One region of the Klebsiella quasipneumoniae subsp. quasipneumoniae genome, then DNA from elsewhere that is predicted to be linked to it. Evidence: riboswitches for the same ligand, from Rfam matches in the RefSeq annotation. Region 1 holds a riboswitch; each other region holds the start of a gene.
What was found. A riboswitch is a leader RNA that binds a small molecule or an ion and turns the genes downstream of it on or off. The one in region 1 is predicted to bind thiamine pyrophosphate.
Positions count from the first base shown of each region.

Region 1 (3,989 bases):
GGCGGTGAACGGATCCAGCGCGAGGTTAAACTGGTCTTCCCAGCGGAATTCAAAGCGCGCCTTCGACATGGCGTTATCGCGGATCTGCGCCCCGGGGTGACCTTTCGCCAGGTCGGCGGCGTGGGCGGCGATTTTGTAGGTAATCAACCCCTGCTTCACATCCTCTTTGTTGGGCAGGCCGAGATGCTCTTTTGGCGTGACATAGCACAGCATGGCGCAGCCGAACCAGCCGATCATCGCCGCGCCGATGCCGGAGGTGAAATGGTCGTAGCCCGGCGCAATGTCGGTGGTGAGCGGCCCGAGGGTGTAGAACGGCGCTTCGTGGCAGTGCTCCAGCTCCTCGGTCATATTGCGGCGGATCATCTGCATCGGCACGTGGCCGGGGCCCTCGATCATCACCTGCACGTCATACTCCCAGGCGATTTTCGTCAGCTCGCCGAGGGTGCGCAGCTCGGAGAACTGCGCTTCGTCGTTAGCATCCTGGATGGAGCCGGGGCGCAGGCCATCGCCCAGCGACAGCGACACGTCATAGGCGGCGCAGATTTCGCAGATTTCGCGGAAATGCTGGTAGAGAAAGTTTTCCTGATGGTGCGACAGGCACCATTTGGCCATGATTGAGCCGCCGCGCGAAACGATGCCGGTCAGACGCTTCGCGGTCATCGGGACGTAGCGCAGCAGTACGCCGGCGTGAATGGTGAAGTAGTCGACCCCCTGTTCGGCCTGTTCCAGCAGGGTATCGCGGAAGGCTTCCCAGGTGAGGTTCTCGGCGATGCCGTTGACTTTCTCCAGCGCCTGGTAAATCGGTACGGTGCCGATCGGTACCGGGCTGTTACGCAGGATCCACTCGCGGGTTTCGTGGATATAGCGGCCGGTGGAGAGATCCATCACCGTATCGGCGCCCCAGCGGGTGGACCAGACCAGCTTCTCGACCTCTTCTTCGATGGAGGAGGTCACCGCCGAGTTGCCGATATTAGCATTCACTTTTACCAGGAAGTTGCGGCCGATAATCATCGGCTCAGACTCCGGGTGGTTGATATTGGCCGGGATGATGGCGCGCCCGGCGGCCACTTCATCACGGACGAACTCAGGGGTAATGTTTTCCGGCAGGCGGGCGCCGAAGCCTTCGCCGGCATGCTGCTGGCGCAGAACTTCGCTGCGAATACGTTCGCGGCCCATGTTTTCGCGAATGGCGATGAACTCCATCTCCGGGGTGACGATCCCCTGGCGGGCGTAGTGCAGTTGGGTAACACATTTGCCGGCAACGGCGCGTTTTGGCTTCAGCTGGCTATTGAAGCGCAGCTCATCAAGGCCGTCATCGGCCAGCCGCGCTTTGGTATAGGCCGAGCTGCGTTCGCTGAGCGGGGCGCAGTCATTGCGCGCGTCGATCCACGGCTGGCGCAGCCTGGCAAGCCCCTGGCGGACATTAATGCCAATATCCGGGTCGCCATAAGGTCCGGAGGTGTCATACACCGGGATCGGTTCGTTGGCTTCGTACTGTGGGTTATCGTTATCGCCGCCGACGAGGGTTGGGCTGAGCTGGATTTCACGCATTGGGACGCGGATATCCGCTTGTGAACCTTGAATGTAGATACGGCGCGAATTAGGGAAAGCAGCGCCTTCCAGCGTATCGATAAATCGCTGCGCGTGCTCGCGTAGCTCACGACGGGTCAGTTTGGTAGTAGACATAGCGCATTCCAGATGAAAAGGACATGGCTTGTCAGACGACGGATGGAGTAACAGATGCGATCGGCCCTGACGGACTGACGCGAACAGCAGTTTACTCTTGTTCCCTTCGCAGGTATTAGCCTGATCAGGTTCCGCGGATCCCGAATTAACGGTCTCAGCCTTTTCCACGTTAGCCTTCACATGGAAAATAAGCACTCCGACAAGATGACATCCCCTCCGGAGAGGGGGAATGAAGGTAAACTACTCGTTAATTGCACACAACTCAAGCGGTCGGGGCAATATTATCGCGCACCTCATCGTTCAGATGATGGGCGACGGCGAGGGCGATCAGTTTATCTTCCAGGGCGAAACGCGCTTCCAGCGACTCGCCGATATCCGACAGCGCCTGCTGAAATTCAAGGTAGTTATCATGATCAATGGCGTTTTCGAGGCAGGTATCGTAGTAGTCCATCATCTGCTGGGTATTGGCTTCCAGCTGCGGGTAAAGCCGGGTGGCGGCTAAAAGTGGGGTATCGCCTTCCATTTCGCCAATAATGCGTTCATAAATACTAAAATGACCGGACGAGAGGTAATCCACCAGACTTTGGCAAAAGTCATCCAGCGCCTTTTCGTTTAGCCGCATAAACGACTCTTTGCCCGGTTTCAGGCCAACCAGATTGTAGTAAGCCACGAGCAGATGCTTACGCACTTGTAGCCAGCGATCGACCAGTTCATTACTACCGCCAACGCGCTCCGTCAGATTTTCCAGCTGGTTTAGCATGATTGACTCCGCTAGTTTTGATTTAAATCTGCTCACCAAAAATGTAAATATAATGTTAACAACATGCCAGTGAAGCAAAGGTAGTGCAATAGATATGGATCGTATTATTGAAAAATTAGATCGCGGCTGGTGGGTTGTCAGTCACGAACAAAAATTATGGTTGCCTGGTGGAGAATTACCACATGGCGAAGCGGTTAATTTCGATCTTGTCGGCCAGCATGCGCTGCATATCGGCGAATGGCAGGGCGATCCGGTGTGGATGGTGCGCCAGGATCGCCGCCATGACATGGGATCGTTACGCCAGGTGCTGGATCAGGATCCGGGACTCTTTCAGCTGGCGGGACGGGGGATCCAGCTCGCCGAATTTTATCGATCGCATAAATTTTGCGGCTACTGCGGTCACCCGATGCATGCCAGTAAAAGCGAATGGGCGATGCTGTGCAGCCACTGCCGTGAACGTTACTACCCGCAAATTGCCCCGTGCATTATCGTCGCTATCCGTCGCGACGATGCGATCCTGCTGGCGCAACATACCCGACATCGCAATGGGATACACACCGTGCTGGCCGGGTTCGTCGAGGTCGGCGAAACCCTCGAGCAGGCCGTTGCCCGTGAGGTGATGGAGGAGAGCGGTATCCGGGTGAAAAATCTGCGCTACGTGACTTCTCAACCGTGGCCGTTCCCGCAGTCGCTGATGACTGCCTTTATGGCGGATTACGCGGAGGGCGATATCGTGGTGGATAAAAAAGAGTTACTCAGCGCGGACTGGTACCGCTATGACGATCTGCCGCTTCTGCCGCCGCCGGGGACGGTGGCGCGCCGGCTTATCGAAGATACCGTCGCGATGTGTCGGGCAGAGTTCGAGTGACATGTTACACTGGGCGTATCAACGCTAAAGGAATGTAAAAATGACCGAACTGAAGAACGATCGTTACCTGCGCGCGCTGCTGCGTCAGCCGGTTGATGTCACCCCGGTGTGGATGATGCGCCAGGCGGGCCGCTATTTACCGGAGTACAAAGCCACCCGTGCGCAAGCGGGCGACTTTATGTCGCTGTGTAAAAATGCCGAGCTGGCCTGCGAAGTGACGCTCCAGCCGCTGCGTCGTTACCCGCTGGACGCGGCGATCCTCTTTTCGGACATCCTGACCATCCCGGACGCCATGGGGCTGGGGCTGTACTTTGAGGCAGGCGAAGGCCCGCGCTTCACCTCGCCGGTGAAAAGCAAAGCCGACGTCGACAAGCTGCCAGTCCCGGATCCCGAGCAGGAACTGGGCTACGTGATGAATGCCGTGCGCACCATTCGCCGCGAACTGAAAGGCGAAGTGCCGCTGATCGGTTTTTCCGGTAGCCCATGGACGCTGGCGACCTACATGGTGGAAGGCGGCAGCAGCAAGGCTTTCACCGTCATCAAAAAGATGATGTACGCCGACCCGCAGGCGCTGCACGCGCTGCTGGATAAGCTGGCGAAGAGCGTCACCCTGTATCTCAACGCGCAGATCAAAGCCGGCGCGCAGTCGGTGATGATTTTTGACACCTGGGGCGG
Region 1 is NZ_CP084876.1:5,059,157-5,063,145, reverse strand. Features, by position in the region: gene thiC (phosphomethylpyrimidine synthase ThiC) at 1-1,686, opposite strand, end outside; TPP riboswitch at 1,771-1,895, opposite strand; gene LGM20_RS24215 (Rsd/AlgQ family anti-sigma factor) at 1,949-2,446, opposite strand; gene nudC (NAD(+) diphosphatase) at 2,541-3,314, shown strand; gene hemE (uroporphyrinogen decarboxylase) at 3,355-3,989, shown strand, end outside.

Region 2 (3,989 bases), 2.6 Mb from region 1:
CGTGCAGGTCGTAGCCAAAGGCGCAGCATGGCCGCAGCGATTCCGGCGGCGACAGCTCGCCCAGGGTGGGCGCAGGATGGATCGCCGTCACGGCGGGCAACACCGGGTCCTGCGCCAGCGCCGGCAGCGCCAGCGCGAATAACAGCCATAAGGCTTTACGCATCAACAGCCTCTCCACAGCAACAAAAGAGCGCGCATCTTACCGGCAGACGGCGCCTGCAGTTTTAGTTAAAAACGGTATTCACCGGAGACAAAGAAGCTGTTGCGGTCGTTAAAACCGAATTCAGTCAGCACGTTAAAGTTTTTGGTGACCTCATACTGGGCGCCAATCAGCATATTCCACGGCGAGGTCAGCTTCTGCTTAACGTCGAATTTGCCCTCGCCGTCTTTATTGACTGCGGCAATAAGGGGCTGTAGCTCTGGCGGCATGTGCAGGTCGGCGAGATCGCCCTTAAACTCCTGCTGCACGTCCTGATACATGCTGCCGACCCACAGGCTGAGATGGGACGGTCCGTCGATCCCCTGAAAACTGAACCGATAGCCGACGCGCGGCGAAACGGTGACCGCCGAAATGCTGCCGTCGAGGATATCGAAGTCGGTGCGGGTATAGTTAGTATCCACTAACCCAAACCAGTTGCCGTAGCCGCCGGCGAGCGTAAAGCCGGCCCCCCAGGTGGTGCCTTTAAAATCAAGGGTAAAATCAATATCCTGCAACTTCCCGCTCTGATAAAGCTGGTGAACCGCGCCGGCGATGGCCCGATCCAGGCCGCGAAACTGCGACGGGTCTGAATCCACTGATACCTGGGAGACGGACGACCCGCGGGTATGCCCCACCAGTCCGTATACGTTGAGGAACGGAAAGACCCACATATCCAGGCGCAGGTTTTCGGTTTTGCTTTTCTCGCGGGTGTGTCCGGCATCGATGGCGAACATATCGCTGGGAATGGGATGATTGCCGAGCTTAAGCCCGGAAAAGGTAATACTGTCGACCATGATATCCTGGCGGATATTCATATAGCTCAGGTTGACGCCGTAGGGTAACGGAATGGAATATCCTCTGGCGCGAGCCTCATCGCCCCAGATCGGAAAATAGCTGTCGCTCTCGTCCGGCTCCGCAGCCGACGTGCCCCAGGCTGCTAACAGTAGCGTTAACACCGCGCCGGATGTTCTCATTTTTGTTCTCATGTGTAGTTATAAACCCGAACCGACATTGAAATAGACCGCCTGCTCATGCTCGCTGAACGCCACGTCAATCCCGGTACGCAAACCGTACTGTCGCGCGATCAGGTAACGAAAACCGGCTCCCCATGCCACCTCTGACTGTTCCCATAGCGTCTCCGCCGCGTCAGCGGCGCTCCCGGCGCCAACGAATCCCTGCAGGATCCAGCGCGGAGTGACGGCCCAGGCCAGCTGGGTTTGCGCCGTGGCCACGTAGTCGCCCTGATAGCGGTAGCGCGAAATCCCGCGCAGCGCGATGTAAGGACGCGCCATCGGCATCAGGTGCTTATCATGGTGGGTTAAGGACTGATAATTGCCCGCGACCGCCAGGGTCAGCGTCTGGCTGAGCGGAATAAACACCTTCCCGTCCAGAGTAAACGTGTTGTAGTGATAATCGCCCCCGAGCAGCGAACGGAAAAACCGATATTCTCCCTTCAGCGCTAACCCATTCTGAGGATAGAAAATATTATCGGTAGTGTCATATTCCGCCACCACCCCCAGCGCCGAAGAGGTGCTGTTTTGCCCGAGCACCTGCTGCCAGACCCGGTTGACCCGCGGATTATCGAAAGCGACATCCGCCCGGGCATACACCTGGGAGGCCCCGAGGAACACCGGCGTATCGCCCACGCGAAACAGCAGCTTTTGCAGCGCGGCGACCCCTTTGGTCTGCGTCTGCACCGGTTTAGCATGGCTGAAGCCGCCGATGTCGCCGGAATAGATATCCAGATTGACGTTAGCGTAGCCGGCTACCGCCAGGTAACGAATGCGATCATGCCGCCAGGTGTGACGATGGCCGCCGCCAATAAACCAGGTGCCATTCTGCGTGGCGGCCCCGCCGAAAGCGGTGAGCGGCGGAGGAATAAACTGCCCGCCCTCCCGGCTGCCTTTACCGTGTAAAAACAGGCCAAACAGTCCGCCGCCATAGCCGATCGCCGGCTCGGTTATCGTCAGCGGCACCGGCAGAAAACCGTAACGGTTTTCCGCCAGATATTGACTCATGTCGAGCATGCTATCTTCCGCATCGAAGAGATCGGCGGCATCGCCAGGCGGGCACAACAGGAACAGAAGCGCCAGCGCGGACAGCGGGAATTTCATGCTCACTCCAGGGCGTTGGGGCGCGCACGACACGCGTGGCGAACAGGATTATTACAACGGAATAATGAAAATATAACGTAACCGGAGAACCCTCACCAACGCGCAGCGGCTTGTTTTTCGGGTATTTTTGTACAAAAAAGAGCTGGCCGTCACAGAAAAACGCCATCGCGCCGCCGGTCGGCGCGATGATTGTATTCATAAGGTGAATGTCGTATAACATAGCGCTACCGAGGGGTGTCCCGTGAGGGCTGAGATGGCGCAAGCCGAACCCTTTGAACCTGATCTGGGTCATGCCAGCGAAGGGACGGGTCGGCAATTTTGCCAGCATTACCGCCATTGCCTGTTCACACCCCTGCACGCCCGGATCTCCCCTGCATAAATGGAGGTCCTGTGATTGTTCCCGCGTTTAGCCAAGGTCTTTATGGCCGTTTACGCCAGCTGGCCGCCGCTGACTGGCAGCACTATGTGGCGCACCCTTTCGTTCAGCAGCTTGCCGAAGGCACCCTGGCGAAAAGCGCGTTCCGTCGCTATCTGACCCAGGATTATCTGTTTCTGATCCATTTCGCCCGCAGCTACGCGCTGCTGGTGAGTAAACTGCGCACGCTGCCGGAGATGCGCGCCGCGGCCGCCTCCATGAACGCCATCCTTAACGAAGTGCCGCTGCATGTCGGCTACTGCGCCCAATGGGGCATTAGCGAACCGGAGATGGCCGCCCAGCCCGAAGCGCCAGAAACCATCAATTATACCCGCTACGTGCTGGATATCGGTCATTCAGGCGACGCGCTGGATCTGCTGGTCGCCCTGATGCCCTGCGTGGCGGGTTACGCCGAAATCGGTCTGGGCCTGCTGCATCACCCCGCCACCCGACTGGAGGATAATCCTTACGCCTCGTGGATCCGTAACTATGGCGATGAAGGCTATCTGCAGGGCGTCAGCGCCGCGCTGGCGCTGCTGGAGACCGTGTGGCAACAGCGCGGAAGCGAGGCCCGCCTCGCCGGGCTGAGCGACATCTTCACCACCGCCACCCGCCTGGAGGCGCAGTTCTGGCAGATGGGGCTCAACGCCGCGGCGGAGTCCCGGGCGTGACGGCGCCAGGTATCGAGGTTCGCAAGCTGAGCCTCCATTTCGGCGACCGCCGCCTGTTCGACAACCTGTCGCTGACGGTCCCCGGCGGTCAGTGGGTGTCGCTGCTCGGCGCCAGCGGGGCCGGTAAAACCAGCCTGCTGCGGGTCATGGCCGGCCTGGCCCCCGCCACCCGCGGGGAAGTGGTCGCCAGCGACGGAAAGCCGATACCCGGCCGCCTGGCGTGGATGGGGCAGAAAGACCTGCTTTACCCCTGGCTGAGCGTCAGGGAGAACGTCGCCCTCGGCGCACGGCTGCGCGGTGAGAAAGTGGATCACGCCCGGGTCGCCACCCTGCTTGAACAGGTGGAGCTCGCCTCCTGCGCCGACGCCCGGCCGGCGACGCTCTCCGGCGGGATGCGTCAGCGCGCCGCGCTGGCCCGCACCCTGTATGAGGACCGGCCCATCGTGCTGATGGATGAACCCTTCTCGGCGCTGGACACCCTCACCCGCACCCGCATTCAGACCCTCGCGGCCACTCTGCTGGCGGGGCGCACGGTGGTGCTGATCACCCACGATCCGCTGGAAGCCTGCCGGCTGAGCCACCGTCTGCTG
Region 2 is NZ_CP084876.1:2,491,011-2,494,999, reverse strand. Features, by position in the region: gene LGM20_RS12125 (DUF4056 domain-containing protein) at 1-163, opposite strand, end outside; gene LGM20_RS12120 (lipoprotein) at 229-1,173, opposite strand; gene LGM20_RS12115 (BamA/TamA family outer membrane protein) at 1,192-2,313, opposite strand; TPP riboswitch at 2,534-2,635, shown strand; gene tenA (thiaminase II) at 2,704-3,399, shown strand; gene LGM20_RS12105 (ABC transporter ATP-binding protein) at 3,396-3,989, shown strand, end outside.
Region 2: it holds a riboswitch for thiamine pyrophosphate, as region 1 does, so the genes downstream of both, tenA (thiaminase II) here and thiC (phosphomethylpyrimidine synthase ThiC) in region 1, are expected to answer to the same signal.

Region 3 (3,989 bases), 1.9 Mb from region 1:
CACCGCCCCCATATTGAACGCCTGCTCAACGCTGGCGTAGAGGGTCTGGTCGTACTCGGTGGGGTAGCTCAGCGTTTCGTTATGGTTGAGCTTCACCAGGAAAGGAATACGATGCGCGTAACGGCGCGACACCGAGGCCAGCACGCCGTAGGTCGACGCCACGCAGTTACAGCCGGCTTCGATCGCCAGCTCGACGATATTTTTCGGATCAAAGTACAGCGGGTTGGCGGCGAAGGAGGCCCCCGCCGAGTGCTCCACGCCCTGGTCGACCGGCAGAATGGACAGGTAGCCGGTCCCCCCCAGTCGTCCGGTGTTGTACAGGGTTTGCATATTGCGTAGCACCGCCGGCGGCCGGTTGTTATCCACCATCACCCGATCAACATAATCTGCGCCAGGCAGATACAGCTGGTCGGCCGGAATGGTTATACAACGGTGCTGCAAAAGGCTCTCGGCATCTTTGCCCAGCAACTGCGTAATATCAGTCATAGCAATCTCCCGTAAGGTCGGCCGGAGCCGGCATGCATTATCCCAACCCAATTATTTTGGGCAGGTTAAGCCTGGTACCGACTTAGCCTATTTTCCAGCCGGGAGGGCATTTTTTCAGGAGATTCTGCTGTCCCGTTACGCTGCCATTTACCACCAGGCATGGAAATGGTGCACCGGCCCGATGCCGTGGCCCACCTCCAGGGAGTCGGCCTGCGCCAGGGCCGCCGACAGCCAGGCCTTGGCCTCGGTAACGGTGGCCGCCCAGTCGGCGTGACGCGGACGCAGCGCCGCCAGCGCCGCCGAGAGCGTGCAGCCGGTGCCGTGCGTGTTTTTGGTCTGTACTCGCGGCGCGGTAAATCGCTGTTCCCCTTCGCGGGTGAAGAGCCAGTCCGGGCTCTCGGCATCGTCGAGATGGCCGCCCTTCATCAATACCGCGCCGCAGCCCAGCGCCAGCAGCGCCCGCCCCTGCTCCAGCATTTCGCGCTCGTTGCGCGCATGGGGTGCATCAAGCAGGGCGGCCGCTTCCGGCAGGTTCGGGGTGATCAGCGACACCTGCGGCAACAATCGTTGACGCAGGGTCTCCACCGCCGAGGCCGACAGCAGCGGATCGCCGCTTTTCGCCAGCATGACGGTATCCAGCACCACGTTGGCCACCCGGTAGCGCGCCAGCCGCTCGGCCACGGCTTCCACAATATCGGTTTCCGCCAGCATGCCGATTTTGGTGGTATCGATGCGCACATCGCTGAACACCGAATCAAGCTGCGCCGCCACAAAGTCCGGTTCAATACGATAGACCGACTGCACGCCGCGGGTATTCTGCGCCACCAGGGCGGTGATCGCCGAGCAGCCGTAGGCCCCCAGCGCGGAGAAGGTTTTCAGATCGGCCTGGATACCGGCCCCGCCGCTGGGATCGGTGCCGGCGATGGTCAGAGCATTGATGCGTTTCATGCGCGCACCTCCTGATACAGCGCGTCGAGAAACGCCGGAACAAAGCTCCCGGGCCCCCCGTGACGGGCGGCGATTTCCCCGGCCTGTTTCATGAGCCCGCAGGCGGCGGCCACGTTTTCCAGCCGGTCTCCCGGCAGCGCCGCGCTCGCCGCCACCACCGCCGACAGCGCGCAGCCGGTGCCCACCACCCGGGTCATCAGCGCACTGCCGCCCGCCACGCTGAGCACCTGCTCGCCGTCGGTGACGTAATCCACCTCACCGGTGACCGCCACGACAGTGGTCAACTGACGAGCCAGCGCCTGGGCCGCCGGCAGCGCCGCGGCGGCCGTATCGGTGGTATCCACCCCGCGCCCGCCGGCGCTCATCCCGGCCAGCGCCAGAATTTCGGAGGCATTCCCGCGAATGGCCGCCGGCTGGAAGGCCAGCAGCGCGTGACAAAAGGCCGTGCGCACGGTCAGGGCGCCGACCGCCACCGGATCCAGCGTCCAGGGCTTGCCGGCCTGGCGGGCCTGCTCCACTGCAGCACGCATGGCCACTGCGCGATCTTCGGTCAGGGTGCCGACGTTGATTAACAGCGCATCGGCGATGGCGGCGAACTGCGCCGCTTCGCGGGGATCGATCACCATCGCCGGCGAGGCGCCGACGGCCAGCAGGACATTGGCGGTAAAGGTCTGCACCACGTCATTGGTCATGCAGTGCACAAGGGGGGAATGGGCGCGCAGCAGATGGCGCAGGTGCGCGACAGGCGCGGGATTCAACAGCTCAGGCATGGTTTGCTCCCGCCAGACGAGGTAGAAGCAATGACCCTGCGGTCTCTGACTTCCCTACGCTGGCATTATCCAGATCAGGTGGTACGGGTATTTCTCAGCCTTCAACGAAGAAGGGCACCCCGAGTCATAAAAGCGGTACAACATTTTCCTGAAGCAGGATATGAAATGTGGCGGTGTAACACAAGCTGACCGGCTTTTTTCCCCGTCCGCCAGCTAATACAAAAGGCGTAATTTCTGATTAAAAATATGTTTTTTGCAAGCAAAACTGGATGAATGTAAATGTGTGGTTATATTTAAAAAATCTGTAACAAACAGTCACCTGCGTTAAATCGGTAAAACCGAACGAACCATGCAATAAATGAGGATTCCAATGAAATTAACCCCGATAGTGAAAGGGTTAGCGTTAGCGGGCATGTTGAGTAGTCTCGCTTTCGCCGCCTGGGCAGATACGTCAGCCAAAGAGGCAACCGAAGCGACCAAAAAAGCGAACGATGCCCTCTACAACCAACTCCCCTTCTCCGATAACACCGATTTCACCAATGCGCATAAAGGCTTTATTGCCGCCCTGCCGCCAGAGGTCATCAAAGGCGAACAGGGCAATGTCATCTGGGATCCGGGCCAGTACGCCTTCATTAAAGAAGGGGAAAAAGCGCCAGAAACCGTAAACCCGAGCCTGTGGCGTCAGTCGCAGCTGATCAACATCAGCGGCCTGTTTGAAGTCACCGACGGGGTCTACCAGATCCGCAACCTCGATCTCTCCAATATGACAATCATTGAGGGCAAAGAGGGGATCACCGTCGTAGACCCGCTGGTCTCGGCTGAAACCGCCAAAGTCGGCATGGATCTCTACTATAAAAACCGGGGTAAAAAACCGGTCGTCGCGGTGATCTACACCCACAGCCACGTTGACCATTACGGTGGCGTGCGCGGCGTGGTTGATGAAGCCGACGTCAAAGCGGGTAAAGTAAAAATCTACGCGCCGTCCGGATTTATGGAAGCGGCGGTGGCGGAAAATATCATGGCCGGGAACGTCATGAGCCGCCGCGCCAGCTATATGTACGGCAACCTGCTGAAGCCGGACGCTAAAGGCCAGGTGGGCGCGGGCCTGGGGACGACCACCTCGGCAGGCACCGTCACCCTGATTGCGCCAACCAACATCATTGATAAGGATGGCCAGAAAGAGGTGATCGACGGCCTGACCTATGACTTCATGCTGGCGCCAGGCTCCGAAGCGCCGTCAGAAATGCTGTGGTATATCGAAGAGAAGAAATTGATCGAATCCGCAGAGGATGTCACCCACACCCTGCATAACACCTACTCGCTGCGCGGGGCGAAGATCCGTGAGCCGCTGCCGTGGTCGAAATATATCAACCAGGCGATCGTTCGCTGGGGCGATAAGGCTGAGATCATAATGGCCCAGCACCACTGGCCAACCTGGGGCAACGAGAACGTGGTTAACCTGCTGAAGAGTCAGCGTGACCTGTATCGTTACATCAACGACCAGACCCTGCGGATGGCTAACGAAGGCCTGACCCGCGATGAAATCGCCGCTAACTTTAAGCTGCCGGACGGCCTCGCCAATACATGGGCTAACCGCGGCTACTACGGCTCGGTCAGCCACGATGTGAAGGCCACCTACGTGCTGTATCTCGGCTGGTTCGACGGCAACCCGGCCACCCTTGACGAACTGCCGCCGGAAGAAGCGGCGAAGAAGTTCGTCGAGTACATGGGCGGCGCGGATGCCATCCTGAAGAAAGCGAAAGAGGATTACGACCAGGGTAACTA
Region 3 is NZ_CP084876.1:1,664,835-1,668,823, reverse strand. Features, by position in the region: gene fbaB (class I fructose-bisphosphate aldolase) at 1-486, opposite strand, end outside; gene thiD (bifunctional hydroxymethylpyrimidine kinase/phosphomethylpyrimidine kinase) at 634-1,434, opposite strand; gene thiM (hydroxyethylthiazole kinase) at 1,431-2,204, opposite strand; TPP riboswitch at 2,239-2,336, opposite strand; gene LGM20_RS08130 (alkyl/aryl-sulfatase) at 2,575-3,989, shown strand, end outside.
Region 3: it holds a riboswitch for thiamine pyrophosphate, as region 1 does, so the genes downstream of both, thiM (hydroxyethylthiazole kinase) here and thiC (phosphomethylpyrimidine synthase ThiC) in region 1, are expected to answer to the same signal.